2 regions of the Bacillus altaicus genome follow, and region 1 is predicted to be linked to the other one. Evidence: riboswitches for the same ligand, from Rfam matches in the RefSeq annotation. Region 1 holds a riboswitch; the other holds the start of a gene.
The links. A riboswitch is a leader RNA that binds a small molecule or an ion and turns the genes downstream of it on or off. The one in region 1 is predicted to bind S-adenosylmethionine.
Positions count from the first base shown of each region.

Region 2: it holds a riboswitch for S-adenosylmethionine, as region 1 does, so the genes downstream of both, mtnK (S-methyl-5-thioribose kinase) here and ACE38F_RS00600 (ABC transporter permease) in region 1, are expected to answer to the same signal.

Region 1 covers NZ_CM143394.1:118,753-126,197, reverse strand. The annotation lists gene ACE38F_RS00630 (FAD-binding protein) at 1-448, shown strand, start outside; gene ACE38F_RS00625 (MFS transporter) at 445-978, shown strand; gene ACE38F_RS00620 (DUF3981 domain-containing protein) at 1,069-2,787, shown strand; gene ACE38F_RS00615 (multidrug effflux MFS transporter) at 3,066-4,310, shown strand; gene ACE38F_RS00610 (hypothetical protein) at 4,542-5,045, shown strand; gene ACE38F_RS00605 (DUF3951 domain-containing protein) at 5,064-5,279, opposite strand; SAM riboswitch class I at 5,451-5,555, shown strand; gene ACE38F_RS00600 (ABC transporter permease) at 5,693-6,610, shown strand; gene ACE38F_RS00595 (ABC transporter permease) at 6,626-7,445, shown strand, end outside.
Region 2 covers NZ_CM143394.1:1,651,439-1,658,883, reverse strand. The annotation lists gene ACE38F_RS08820 (DUF1129 domain-containing protein) at 1-428, opposite strand, end outside; gene ACE38F_RS08815 (DUF1129 domain-containing protein) at 442-1,209, opposite strand; gene ACE38F_RS08810 (PadR family transcriptional regulator) at 1,209-1,541, opposite strand; gene ACE38F_RS08805 (3-hydroxybutyrate dehydrogenase) at 1,738-2,514, shown strand; gene ACE38F_RS08800 (YvrJ family protein) at 2,574-2,711, opposite strand; gene mtnA (S-methyl-5-thioribose-1-phosphate isomerase) at 3,003-4,058, opposite strand; gene mtnK (S-methyl-5-thioribose kinase) at 4,055-5,236, opposite strand; SAM riboswitch class I at 5,325-5,465, opposite strand; gene ACE38F_RS08785 (carbon-nitrogen family hydrolase) at 5,538-6,401, opposite strand; gene ACE38F_RS08780 (pyridoxal phosphate-dependent aminotransferase) at 6,416-7,445, shown strand, end outside.

The DNA.
Region 1 (7,445 bases):
TGCTTTTATGGAATACGATAATCCAAACTTGACCGAAGTTTTACAAGAGTACTTTGTACCAATAGATGGTTTTGCAGAGTATATAGATGATTTGCGAAGCGTTTTAACTAAAGAGGAATTAAACCTTCTTAACATTACAATCCGCTATGTAGAAAAGAATGAGAATGCGGTGCTATCTTATGCGAAAGATGATATGTTTGCGCTTGTGCTTCTAATTAATCAAGGACGTTCTGAGGGTGAAATAAAGAAAACAAAAGCGGTCATTCAGAAGATGATTGATGTTACTTTAAAGCATAATGGAAGTTATTATTTACCGTATTATTCTTATCCGGAAAAGGAGCAACTAAAGAAAGCGTATCCTCGCATAGAAGAATTCCTTCAGAAGAAGAAGGAAGTAGACCCAGAGGAAAGGTTTGTGAATTTATTTTATAAGGAGTATAGCAAATGACATATAGAAGATTTGTGGCCTCACAAAGCATTATTATGATGGCGGGTAGTATGGTATTTCCTTTTTATATACTATTGCTTCGAAATGTTGGAAATAGTTTCTCGCAATTTGGCTGGGCGTACGGCTTATTTGCCTTAACTTCAGCTCTAGTATATCCGTTAGTTGGAAGAATCTCTGATAGTGTAGGTGATAGAAAGTTATTAATTGTATACGCTTGGTCTATGGCTATATTAATGCTTTGTTTCCCTATTGCAACAGAAGTTTGGCATGTATATATTCTCCAAATTTTAATGGGGGTTTTAGGTGCTGTGCAGCGCAATACGGAGAAGACGTCGTTAGCACGAAAGGTAGCACATAAGGAAGCTGGTTACGAAATTGGGAAATACCATGTATGGACATCAATTGGTGGCGGAGTAGCTATAATTGCAACTGGTTACTTAGTGGATTTCTTTACGATAGGGACTATTTTTTACATTGCTTCAGTTTTATATGTAGTTAGTGGATTTATATTAAGCCGCAGTGATAAGTAATTAAAAGTATTTTCATTCCCATTTTTACCTGATTACCCTTTATTTGTTATACTTATGGAGAAGACAAAAGAAAAGGGGACATTGCCTTTGATGAAATTTATAGTTTTAGCTATTCTCACTTTGTTTTTGATTCCATGGACTAGAAGCGGTAATAAAATTCGCGCGGTGGATAAAGGAGGAAATGAGAAAGTTGTAAAGAGGAAGAAATCATCTGTTTTAGTTATTCCTGTTTTATTTTGGATAGGTATTGCAATCTATGAATATTTTTGGCTAATTGATGATCGAGCAGATTCTATTCTTACTCATTATTCTGTTGCAGTAGCGATTTTAATTGGGCTTGTTTTATTTTCACAAGAGCAGGTAGGGAAATTAGAAGGTATGTTAAAAGGACTTCTAATGTTTGTTTTACTCGCAAGTTACGGCTATTTTGGTTATTTGCACGATATAGTAATCTCGCAAAAGAAATATGATTCGGTCGTGAAGATAGAGAAAGATATTTCAGAGCCATTTACTGAAAATGACCAACCGTTTACAGTTCCGCCTAAAACAGCGGAAAATAAAATGAAAAAGGTATTTGGTGATATTCCGAAAGTAGCTTATTTTGAGCTAGGGGAATTAACACCGCAAATGGTAAATGGTGAAGCCTTGTATGTAGCACCGATAGAAGTTTCGGGATTTTTTAAAGCACGTAAAGCGGAAACAATTCCAGGTTACGTAACAATGTCAGGTACAAATCCTGATGCGGAAGCGAAATTACATCTTGGTTATAAAATGAAGTATGTACCAAGCATGTTTTTCGGTAATAAATTAGAACGTGTCGTTCGAAAAGCAGAGCCAGATTTAGTTTTTAAAGGGAAACCAAAATTTGAAGTTGATGATAAAGGAAAACCGTATTATACAATGACATACGGTGAGTTTATTTCAGGAAGATCAGGGTTTGAAGTAGAAGGCGTTGTCGTTGTTGATGCACAAACAGGTGATGTGAAACGATATGATAAAGGGAATGCACCTAAATTCGTTGATGGTGTATTAAATCATGAAACAGCATCTACGTTAAATACGTACTTCGGAAAATATATTCACGGATTTTGGAACACGAAATTCTCACAAACAGACATGAAGATGCCGACTGAGTGGGGGACGAAGGAAGGCGTTACGCCAATCTTCGGAAAGGATGGTAAACTGTATTACTTTACAGACTTTACCTCTCCGAAAGAAGGAGTAGATTCTGCCCTTGGTTACTCATTAGTTGATGCACGTACAGGGAAGTTGTATTACTATAACGGAAAAGAAGTGAAGGGAATTATGGATGGTTCGGCTGCTACAGAAGTAGTGGATAATTCCTTTAAGAGAGAGAAATGGCATGGAACAATGCCGGTTATTTATAACGTATATGGTAAACCTTCTTGGATTGTACCAGTTATTGATGACGGGGGATTAGTACGTGCTCATACTGTTATATCTGCTTCTAATGCAAAAGTATTTGCGTCAGGTTCAACGCAAAAAGAAGCCCTTGAGAATTATAAAAATGCGCTGAGCGGAAGTGGTGATTCATTTAGACCAACTTCAAATGGGAAAGAAGCGCAAAAAGAAGGTACTGTACAACGTGTGTATAAAGAAAAATCAGGCGAAAATACGATTGTGTACGTATTATTAGAAAACGAGCAAAGAGTATTCATGGTACCAGCGAAGAAATTCCCATATGCAATGTTTACAGAAGTAGGAGATCCAATTCAAATCACATATTTAGACACAGGAGAAATGATGGCATCTGTATCTAAATTTACAAATAGTAATTTGAAAAAGTAAAGCGATAGAGATTCTATCGCTTTTTTTTACATTATTAAACAGGGAAATACGGTATACTTGACGTATATTTATGTTGTAACTATAATTGTTACGATTGAGTGTTTATCCCGCATTAACGGGCAGTAAAATTCCCACCTCAAAATTCGGCTGGAGCAAAGAAGTTAGGTGGGAGATTAACTGCCCGTAAACGCCCGATTGGTTCAACTAATAATCAGTGGGGGATGAACAAAACCCCCACTGATTAAAGTTTCACTTTATATGAAAGGGTGAATGGAAAAATGAATGGAGTTAATCACGAAGTATATAAACCTGTAAAGACAAACAGGTTATGGATGATTCTTGTATTAGGGACACTTACGGCAATTGGGCCATTATCTATTGATATGTATTTGCCTTCTTTACCAAAGTTAACGGATGATTTACAAACGGGTGCATCCCTTGCGCAGCTTACATTAACTGCTTGCCTGCTTGGGCTTTCAGTAGGACAGTTATTTGTTGGTTCAATTAGTGACATTTACGGAAGACGCAAACCTCTTATTATCGCTCTTATTATTTATGTTGCTTCTTCTTTACTTTGTGCTGTTGCACCATCGATTTGGAGTTTAGTGCTTTTACGTTTCTTACAAGGTGCTTCAGGGTCTGCTGGTATCGTTATATCACGTGCAATGGTACGTGATATGTATTCAGGTTCTGAAATGACGAAGTTTTTCTCACTGCTTATGTTAGTAAACGGAGCAGCCCCTATTTTGGCACCGATTATTGGAGGGCAATTATTACAGTTCACATCATGGCGCGGCGTCTTTATCGTTCTTGGAGCAATTAGTGTATTCATGCTAATATCAGCTACTTTCGTATTACGTGAAACATTACCTCCTGAAGAAAGGGAGACAGGTGGTTTGTCGGGAACGCTGGCGACATACGGAAAGCTTCTGAAAGATCGTTTATTTATGGGTTATGCATTGTCGCAAGGATTAGTAACAGCTGCAATGTTTGCTTATATTTCTGGTTCACCGTTCGTGTTGCAAAATATATACGGGGCATCACCACAACAGTTTAGTTTGTTCTTTGCAATTAACGGTATTGGTATTATTATTGCTAGCCAAGTTACTGGTCGTTTAGCAGGAAAAGTGGATGAGAAGACATTATTTGTTTCCGGTATTGTTATTGCGGCTGTTGGCGGTCTATCGTTACTACTTACAATCGTATTAGGAATAGGTCTAATCGGTGTTTTATGCTCGCTATTTCTCGTTGTATCAAGTGTTGGGGTTGTATCAACAACTGGCTTCTCGTTAGCGATGAGAAATCAAAAACAAGCTGCAGGAACAGCATCAGCTTTACTAGGTTTATTACAGTTCATTTCAGGAGCGCTTGTTGCACCGCTAGTAGGTATTGGCGGAAGTAATACAGCACTTCCTATGGGTGTTGTTATAGCTCTTTGTGAAATTGGTGCTGTGTTATGCTATTTATTCATGGCAAAAAGAAGTGAAAAGCAGTTTGAACTGCAACAAAATTTAGAGGCTTAACAAAAAAGAGCTGATTCAAACATTTCTTTGAATCAGCTCTTTTTTTTCATTTCCTTGAAATAACTCATGCAAAAGTTATTTGCATAAAGTGACGATACTGTGACAAAAATGTTGGTATATATATTAAGATGTGGTCTCGAGTGCAAAAATCAGGGCGTTCTCGGTATAATAACAAGTGGAGATAAAGGAAACTATAATTCGTAGTAGCTGTAGATAAAAGGAGAAAAAGAGATGAAGAAGGTTTTGGGTATTGCTGTAATGGGAAGTATGATCCTTCTAGCAGGATGTAATGGGAATAAAGAAGCGAAAGAACCAAAAGAAAAGGTAGAACAATCTACTGAACAGACAGAAGAGATGAAAGTGTATCGCGAGGTACATGAAAAGTATGATGTGAAGATGAACAAAGAAATTAATAAAGCATTACAGTTATGGGAAGTGGCGAAAGAAAAGGGCGGCAAGGAAATAACTAATGCTAAATATAAAGAAGACGTGCAAAAGGTAACAACGGGCATGTTAGAAGATATTGATCATATGCGTAAAGAAATTCGTGTGCCGAAGTCGAAAGAGGACGAACATGAACTATATGTTGGTTTCTTAAATGAATCAGAACAAGCAATGAAAAAATTGCAGAAGTTAGCAGAGGAAGAAGATTCCTCGTTGATTCGTGATATAGAAATTCATTTTTCAACAGCATCGACATACTATAAACGCTTTCAAACAGAGGCGAAAAAATAACCTTGCGCATGCGCAAGGTTATTTTTTCTTCTTACCATCTCCGTCTTCATCCTCGGATACTAATACCTTTTGTTCTTCATGAAATTCTGAAATTGTTTGTCCAGTAATATTATCGAATGGAGTGTAAAAAGAAGTGATGCTTTTCTTTTTAATGAAGAGTTTGTAGAAGCCAATGATGACGAGTATGACGATTGTTAATGGCAATCCTATAGTAGCCAGAAGTAAGGGATCCATTTTATAACTCCTTTAAAGTAATTAATTTTATTATAAGCTAAAGTAGTGATTTTAAGAAATAACGCTATTAAAAACTGATTTTTCTAAATATATCCAATTAGATTGACTTTTCATTTTTTCAGAATTATAATTCAAAATATACAATTTGAACCAAATAATAATATAGCAATTTACTTATCCAGAGAGGTAGAGGGACTGGCCCTATGACACCTCAGCAGCGGGTTCTGTAATAGAACACCGTGCTAATTCCAGCAAGCAAGGCTTGCAAGATAAGTGATGGGCATCGTTTTATTAAGCCTTGATCTTATTTTTTAAGATCAAGGCTTTTTGTGTTTTAAGAAGTGGAAAAGGAGTAATGGGAACAAATATGTCAATAAAACAAAGTAAATTCATTTGTTTAGGGGGTTATTGAAGTGTATGTTATTAAAAAACTATCGGTTATGGTATTCACGCTATGGGTCATTACGACAGTAACATTTTTAATTATGCATATTATTCCAGGTGATCCATTTTCGTCAGATGCGAAAATCTTTCCTGAAGAAGTAATACAAAACATGAGAGCGAAGTATCAACTTGATGAACCGTTATGGAATCAGTATGTTGCTTATTTGGATGGGGTAGTTCATTTTGATTTTGGTGAATCTGTTCAATCGACAGGTCAAGGTGTATCGGAAATTATAACAACCGGTTTTGGACCGTCGGCAATTATTGGTTTACAAGCACTTGTTATTTCATTGTTAGTCGGAATTGCCGCAGGTACATTTGCCGCTCTATATCATGGGAAAGTGATTGATTATAGTGTGAGCTTGCTTGCGATTCTCGGTATTTCTATTCCTAGTTTTATTTTAGCGCCACTATTTATACAAGTATTCGCCATCCAATTTGAATTACTACCAGTGGCGTCTTGGGGAACATTCGAGCATACGGTATTACCTTCCTTCGCATTGGCGCTCGGGCCAATCGCAGTTATTACAAGATTTGTTCGCTCTAATATGATTGAAGTGTTGCAGAGTGATTATATTAAGCTAGCGAGAGCGAAAGGTATACCAATTAAGAAAATCATTATAAGACATGCTCTTCGAAATGCGATTGTTCCGGTTCTTACATTTGTTGGCCCATTAATGGCTGGACTTTTAACAGGGACTTTCGTTATTGAAAAAATCTTTTCAATTCCTGGTTTAGGAAAATATTTTGTAGATAGTATTTTTAACCGAGATTATCCAGTAATTATGGGAACAACAATTTTCTATAGTTCATTATTAATCTTTTGTATTTTCATTACAGATATTATTCATCGTATTGTTGATCCGCGTATTCGGTCTATTACGTAAGGAGGGGATATTTAAATGGGGGCCTATGAAATTAATGACCAGTTATTAACGAATGAAGAGAAGAAAGAATTAACGATAAATAAAGATCAGCAAACGATTAGCCGAAAAAAGGAAGTGTTTTGCAAGTTTGTATCAAACCCTATAGCAGTTTTAGGGGCAGTGACGTTATTACTAATTATTGTTTTTTCGCTTATTGGCGAAAGTTTAACGTCATTTACTGCGAGTGAACAAGTAAAAGAAGCAACTAATTTACCGCCTAGTAGTGAGCATTGGTTTGGAACAGACGATTTAGGTAGAGATATTTGGGCGCGTACTTGGGCTGGTGGGAAAATTTCATTAATAGTTGGATTGGTAGCGGCAGCTCTTGATATAGGGCTTGGTGTACTTATCGGAGGTTTTAGTGGATATGTGAGAGGGCGTAATCGTCTTGGAACGTTAATTGATGAGTGGATTATAAGAGGGATTGAAGTGTTATACGGTATCCCATATTTATTAATTGTTATTTTACTATTAATCGTTATGAAACCAGGACTTTTTACAATTATAATCGCCCTTGCGTTAACGGGATGGATTGGCATGGCACGTCTCATTCGGGCGCAAGTACTTTCATTGAAACAAAGAGAGTTTGTTATTGCAGCAGAGCGATTAGGTACACCTCATATGAAAATTATATATGGGCATTTAATTCCAAACTTAACAGGGATTATTATCGTAAATTTATCATTTACAATTCCAGCAGCTATTTTCTCAGAATCATTTTTAAGTTTTATCGGACTTGGAGTACAATCACCAGCGGCAAGTTGGGGCACGATGACGAACGATGCACTCGGGACAT
Region 2 (7,445 bases), 1.5 Mb from region 1:
ATAATTAAAAACTCAGTTCTTTTACGCTTAAAGGCTGCTGTTCTCATCCCCAATATTAATACACTAACCCCTACAAAAGTCATAATTGGATATCCAATTAATTCAACTAAAGAATACGACAAACGATGATCAGCTTCACTAAAGAATACACTCTTCATCATCGTGAATGCTAATAAGTTTACAATAAAGTAAAGCAATAATTTATAATTACCTTTCTTATCTATCTCCATCTCTTTTGCAAGTTGATTAGCATATTCCTTTGGAGCATGACCAAATATATCACTTACACTCTTCCCTCTTTTTTCTCCTTCTACTAAATGAACTTCCGCATCTTCTATAAAAGAAATAATATCTGCTTCTCTAATGCCCTTTATTCGTAAATACCCTTGAGTTTCATCTATAAATTTTTGTGCTTCATTCGATAACACCTTTATCCCTCCCTTATTTAACCGTTTCTCTTCTATTCGCCTTCATCATAATTTCAAGGAAAATTAAAATAAATAAACTTCCATACAAGCATACAATTTGAAATAACATTGGCATAAGATCTTCCGATGTAAATGTTTTAAAAACTAACATAATAGAAAGCGGAATAATTAAATATAAGTTTTTAAACCATCCTTCAAAATATATATTTATAGCTACCGTGAGGATAAAGATCCCTCCAGCTAATATATAACTTTGGACTAGAGTCAACGTAAACATCGTTGTAGGATATATCACATCTAATATCGTAACTGCTCCTAATAAAAACATTGGCGCGATCATGACTAAAAACCACATGGAAAACCACGTTTTTGTAAGACTTGTTACAAATGTCATTTTACGAAGCAGAAAATTAGGACCCATAACAGCTAAAATCAATGTAAAACTATAGCCAATACACTGAATAAGCGAAATCTGTAAAATCCCATTATTAACTATTAAAATAGAAGCAATAATCCAAAACGAAACGATATTCATTACCGTAAACCCAATTTGCTTCCACGTTTCCTGTCTATCCCTTTCCATCACTTTTACAAGTTCATTCGCGTATTCTTTCGGTGAACTTCCGAAAATATCTTCTACACTTTTCCCTTCACCCTGACCTTCTATTAAATGCAACTCTGCATCTTCTAAAAAGCTTTCAATATCGCTTTCTTTCACACTCTTTGCAGTTAAAAATAATCTCATATCCAATAAAAAATTTCGCGCTTCATTTGATAGCATTATTTTTTTCTCCCCTTCCCTTCAAGTAGACGCTCTACACTACTTTGCATCGCTTCCCAGCGATCCATAAATTCATCCAGTGCTTCCTCGCCTTTTTCTGTTAATGTATAATATTTTCGCTTTGGACCAGATGGAGATTCCTTCATCACACTTGTTATTAATCCTTCCTTTTGCATTCGTATTAATAACGGATAAATACTTCCCTCACTCGCCATTGTGAAACCATATTTCGCTAGTTTTTCACTCATTTCATAACCATATATTTCACCTTCAGAAATAATAGCAAGTAAGCAACCTTCTAAAATCCCTTTTAGCATTTGACTTGTCGACATATTTCAAATCCTCCCACTATCTTGTTTTACAAGATAGATAAGCGTAAGTATCTTGCTTTACAAAATAGTATAGCAGAGACTATTTTGTAAAACAAGATAGCTAAATATATTTTTCCAAATGTTTGCAGGGATTTCATTATCACCTCTCTAAATAGAGCAATAAGAGAACTTTTATTATGAAGGAGTGTTTTTCATCATGGTTACAAATCGAGTTGTCTTTTTAACAGGTGCTGCGAGCGGTATTGGTTATGAAATGGGAAGTGCTTTCGCAAAAGAAGGTGCTAAAGTTGTCATTAGTGATCGTCTTGAAGATCGTGCAAAAGAAGCTGCTGAACAATTGCAAAAAGAAGGCTATCAAGCTATCGGTTTAAAATGTGACGTTACAGCTGAAGAAGAAATTGCAGCAGCAATTTCTCAAACAGTTACTCACTTCGGTTCATTAGACGTATTAATTAACAACGCAGGAATGCAACACGTCTCACCAATTGAAGATTTTCCAACGGATAAGTTCGAACTTCTTATTAAAATTATGCAAATTGCTCCATTTATTGCAACCAAGCTTGCCTTTCCTATTATGAAGAAACAACAGTATGGACGAATTATTAATATCGCTTCTATTAACGGCCTTGTCGGATTTGCTGGAAAAGCTGCTTATAATAGTGCGAAACATGGCGTAATCGGATTAACAAAAGTGGCTGCTTTAGAGGGAGCAACTCATGGAATTACTGTAAACGCTCTTTGTCCCGGATATGTTGATACTCCCCTTGTACGAAATCAACTACAAGATTTAGCAACTACACGAAATGTACCACTTGAAAATGTTTTAGAAGATGTTATTTATCCTCTTGTACCGCAGAAGCGCTTGTTGCAAGTACAAGAAATTGCAGATTATGCTATGTTTTTAGCAAGTGAAAAGGCAAAAGGCATAACTGGTCAAGCAGTTGTTATCGATGGTGGATATACTGCTCAATAAAAAATAAAGTTTGCTCACGAAGAGCAAACTTTATTTTACTTTCTATCGCGAGGATCTTCCTACTTTAGTAATTGTTTAGGGAGTTTCTCAATTGCAACAATCACTCCGTCTAATTTACTTTCAATGCGATGTAGTAAATATAGCGTTACAACAATTGGAAACCCCACATTACCTATCATCCTGATCCACTCATCCATCTTTCTCTCCTCCCTTCATTACATAAATAAGAGGAAAGGAAGACTTAAGGCATAAAAAACAAGCTATTTTTTATTATCTTGTTTTTTTAACTACTCAGCCATACATTTCATTTTTCAGCATATAGATTGCTGCCATGAAGATACAAATGTTCCTACACCTTGCTACCTTTCTTTGTTTTAAAACGTTGCGCGTGGTAGGAACAGGCCCTGAACGCTCCTATACATAGCCAGTCCCTCTCGACCATTTAAAAAATGTTTTTCTACCGGTTTTTTTATATAGCGACTGAGCAGTTAGCTTGTTTTTTCAAATAATGATGTAATTTCTTGCTTATAATCTCCACGTAAAATACCTTTCTCAGTGATAATTCCTGTAATTAATTCATGCGGTGTTACGTCAAATGCAGGGTTAAATACAGGCGTTCCAAGTGGCGCCACTTGTTTCCCAAAAATTTTCGTAACTTCTGTTTCATCTCTTTCTTCAATGACAATTTCAGCACCTGTTTGTTTCGTAGTATCAAATGTAGATAACGGTGCTGCAACATAAAATGGGATACCGAAATACTTTGCTAATATAGCTAAATTTAATGTTCCTATTTTATTAGCAGTATCACCGTTTTCAACGATTCGATCTGCTCCTACAATAATCGCATTAATTTCTTTCGTTCGAATTGCATGTGCTGCAGTATTATCCGTAATAAGCGTTACATCAATGTCTGCTTGCTTCAATTCCCATGTCGTTAAACGACCACCTTGTAAAACCGGTCTCGTTTCACACGCATACGCATGTAAACGTACACCCTTCTCTTTCCCAATATAAAATGGGGCTAATGCTGTTCCATATCTAGCAGTTGCAATACTTCCAGCGTTACAAATTGTTAAAATTTTATCACCGTCTTTAAAACATGTTAAAGCATGTTCTCCAATACTTCGGCACACCACTTCATCCTCTTGCTGAATACGAAGTGCTTCCTCTTCTAATATTTTTTGTGCTTCTTTTATTGTAGAAATCCCTCGTATTGCTTCTCTCATGCGATCAATTGCCCAAAATAAATTGACTGCCGTCGGACGTGATGTCCCTAAATAGTTACAATCTCTATTAAACTTCTTTTGAAATTCATCGATATTTGTAGCATCGTATTTCTTTGCCGCAAGCGCCAAACCAAACGCAGCTACAATTCCAATTGCAGGTGCTCCGCGTACTTCTAACATAATGATACTTTTCCATACATCTTCAACATTCGTTAATGTTTTGTATTCAGTGACATGCGGCAACTTTGTTTGGTTTAATACCGCAATGGCATCTCCTTTCCAACTTACAGATCTCGGAATAGTAATGATTGTACTCATGCCTTTACGCCTCCTGAAATTGTATGTTGAAATAATGTTCGGAACAGTTGTATATCTGCGCTCTTTGATTCATATTTTAATAGTTCTTTTCCTAAATAAAGTGCTTGTTTTTTAGCTTGAATTCTTCTTTCTTTATCTGATATTTCATCTAAATCTGCCACGTGTGCTAGACCAATTGTTCTACGAATAAGTTCACATCCAGCAAATCCAACAATATCACTAAAAATATTTTGCAAAATAATTGGTAACCATTGTTTCTCTTTCGTATATACTTCTACACCTTCTCCAATCCATAGCTTTGTAAAAGTTTCTACAAAATAACTCCATGTTTTCTCGATATGGAAAAATAGCACACTTCTTTTTTCCTCTTCACGCGATAACGCATTTAATAATAAATTTGCAATAAATTGGCCAAGATCAAATCCAAATGGACCGTACGTTGCAAATTCCGGATCAATTACTTTCGTTTCAGAAGGCGATGAAAATATACTACCAGTATGTAAATCCCCATGAATGAGCGCTTCTTTTCTCGTTAAAAACTTATACTTATACTGTGCTACTTTTAATTTTAAATTTTTGTCACTCCACAGTTCATCAACCGCTAGTTGTAACTCTGGCTCATAATCATTCGTATCATAATGACCAAACGGATCTGTAAACACTAAATCTTCTGTGATTTTACTAAGATCCGGATTAACAAATTCACTATCTAACACTCTTTTCTCTTCTGAACGTACGCCGAAATCTGAAGTATAAAATAAAACATGTGCTAGAAAGCGACCAATATGCTGGGATAAAAGAGGATACTCTTCTCCGTCTATTAATCCTTTTCTTGTAATCGTTAGCCTTGATAAATCTTCTATTACTGTCACTGCCAACTCCTCATCATGACTGTATACTTTTGGAACGTATTCCGGTACATACTTCGCGAAAATTTGTAGTGCTTTACTTTCAATCGTTGCTCTTTTTATTGACAATGGCCAGCTCTCACCAACTACTTTCGCATATGGAAGTGCTTGTTTTATTATAATTGTCTTCTCTCCATCATCTAATTTAAATACATAATTTAAATTGCCATCTCCAATTTCATGGCAAACTACATTTGCTTTCTTTTCAAAATAGCCATGTTCTTTTGCGTAGTGTACAGCTGTTACTTCTGTTAATGAATAATATCCCATCGTCTTCTCCCCCTTTTAATTCAGAGGTTTTTCTAGCACAGAAAAACCTCTTCCCACAAAGAAAGAGGTTTGAAGTTTATCTTCTCCCCTCTTATCTGCCAGAAAGTTTACTTTCTGCTGGAATTAGCACCGTGCCTTTTGACGTCATAAACGCCCCATTTCACAATGGTATTGCGGTCGGTTGCTGGGCTTCATCGGGCCAAATCCCTCCACCTGCTCTTGATAAGAGTTGTATAATTTTTTTGAATTTTTAACTTTATGATGAAGACTATACCAAGAATAAAAATCACTTGTCAACATTTTATTTGTATAATTCTGGACGGCGATCTGCAAAAACTGGGATTCCTTTGCGAACCTCTTTAATTTTCTCGAATTTCAGCTCTCCAAATAAAATAGATTCCTCTTCATTTGCCTCTACTACAACTTCACCCCAAGGATCGACAATTAAAGAATGACCTGCAAACTCATTGTTCGGATCCTTTCCTGCTCTATTACATGCTACAACATAACACTGGTTTTCAACTGCTCTCGCCTGTAAAAGCAAACGCCAATGTGCTAAACGAACTAATGGCCATTCTGCTACAACAAATAAAACTTTTGCCCCTTTAGCAGTATGAACACGCATCCACTCCGGAAAACGAATATCATAACAAATTATGCCAGCGCACTCTACATCATCTAGCTTAAATTCACCTGTCTCATTGCCAGCTACTAAATATTTATGTTCATCCATAAGCTGAAATAAATGTACTTTACTATATTCATTGACTAGCTTCCCTTCATTGTTTACAACATACATTGTATTTGTAACACCTTGCTCTGTTTGCTTTGCTATGGAACCACCAACAATATGTACACCATATTGTTTCGACCATTCTTTCAACTTTTCTTTCGTTTCCAATCCATCCCTATCTGCAATTTCAGAAAGTCTTGTTAAATCATATCCTGTTGTCCATAATTCTGGTAAGACGATAACATCTGGTCTTTCCTTCATCGCTTCGCTTATTTTATTTTTAGCATTCTCAATATTTTTTTCTACATCTCCAAAGATAATATCCATTTGAATACATGCCACTTTCATTTTGTCCGCTCCATTCTTAATTTTTTCTTTACAAAATACTGGAAAGATTATATCATTTGTCACTAGAATTGTAACAACTTTCAAAAGAGGTGGAAAGTATGAAAAATTTTCAACCTTCCAAAGTAGTAACATCATTGCCGACACAATTTTTCGCTTCACTTGTTGCAAAAGTTAACAAAGTCGTTGCAGCTGGTCACGATGTTATTAATCTAGGTCAAGGTAATCCAGATCAACCAACACCGCAGCATATCGTAAAAGCTTTACAAGATGCGGCTGAAAAGAGCATTCATCATAAATATCCGCCATTTCGCGGACATGAAAGCTTAAAAGAAGCCGTGGCAACATTCTATCAACGCGAATATGATGTAGTAGTAAATCCAAAAACTGAAGTTGCTATTTTGTTTGGCGGAAAGGCTGGATTAGTAGAATTACCAATTTGTTTTACAAACCCTGGTGATACCATTCTCGTTCCAGATCCAGGCTATCCAGATTATTTATCTGGAGTTGCTTTAGCAAAAGCGCACTTTGAAACAATGCCGCTTATTGCAGAAAATAATTTTTTACCGGATTATACAAAAATTGATGACTCTATTGCCAAGCAAGCAAAGTTAATGTTTTTAAACTATCCAAATAACCCTACCGGTGCTACAGCATCAAAAGATTTCTTTGATGAAACCATTCATTTTGCTAATAAACATAGTATATTAGTTGTTCATGATTTTGCTTACGGTGCTATCGGATTTGATGGTCAAAAGCCTGTTAGTTTCTTGCAGGCAGACGGTGCCAAAGATACAGGAATTGAAATTTACACTTTATCGAAAACTTTCAATATGGCTGGATGGCGTATTGCTTTTGCAGTGGGGAATGAAAGTGTCATCGAAACAATTAACCTATTGCAAGATCATATGTATGTTAGTATTTTTGGTGCAGTTCAAGATGCTGCCCGCGAAGCACTATTAGGCTCGCAGTCTTGTGTGGTAGAACTTGTTAATAGTTATGAATCTCGAAGAAATGCTCTTATTAAAGCTTGTCACTCGATTGGTTGGAATGTAAATATTCCAACCGGATCATTCTTTGCATGGCTTCCTGTACCAGAAGGCTATACATCTGAGCAATTTTCTGATATTT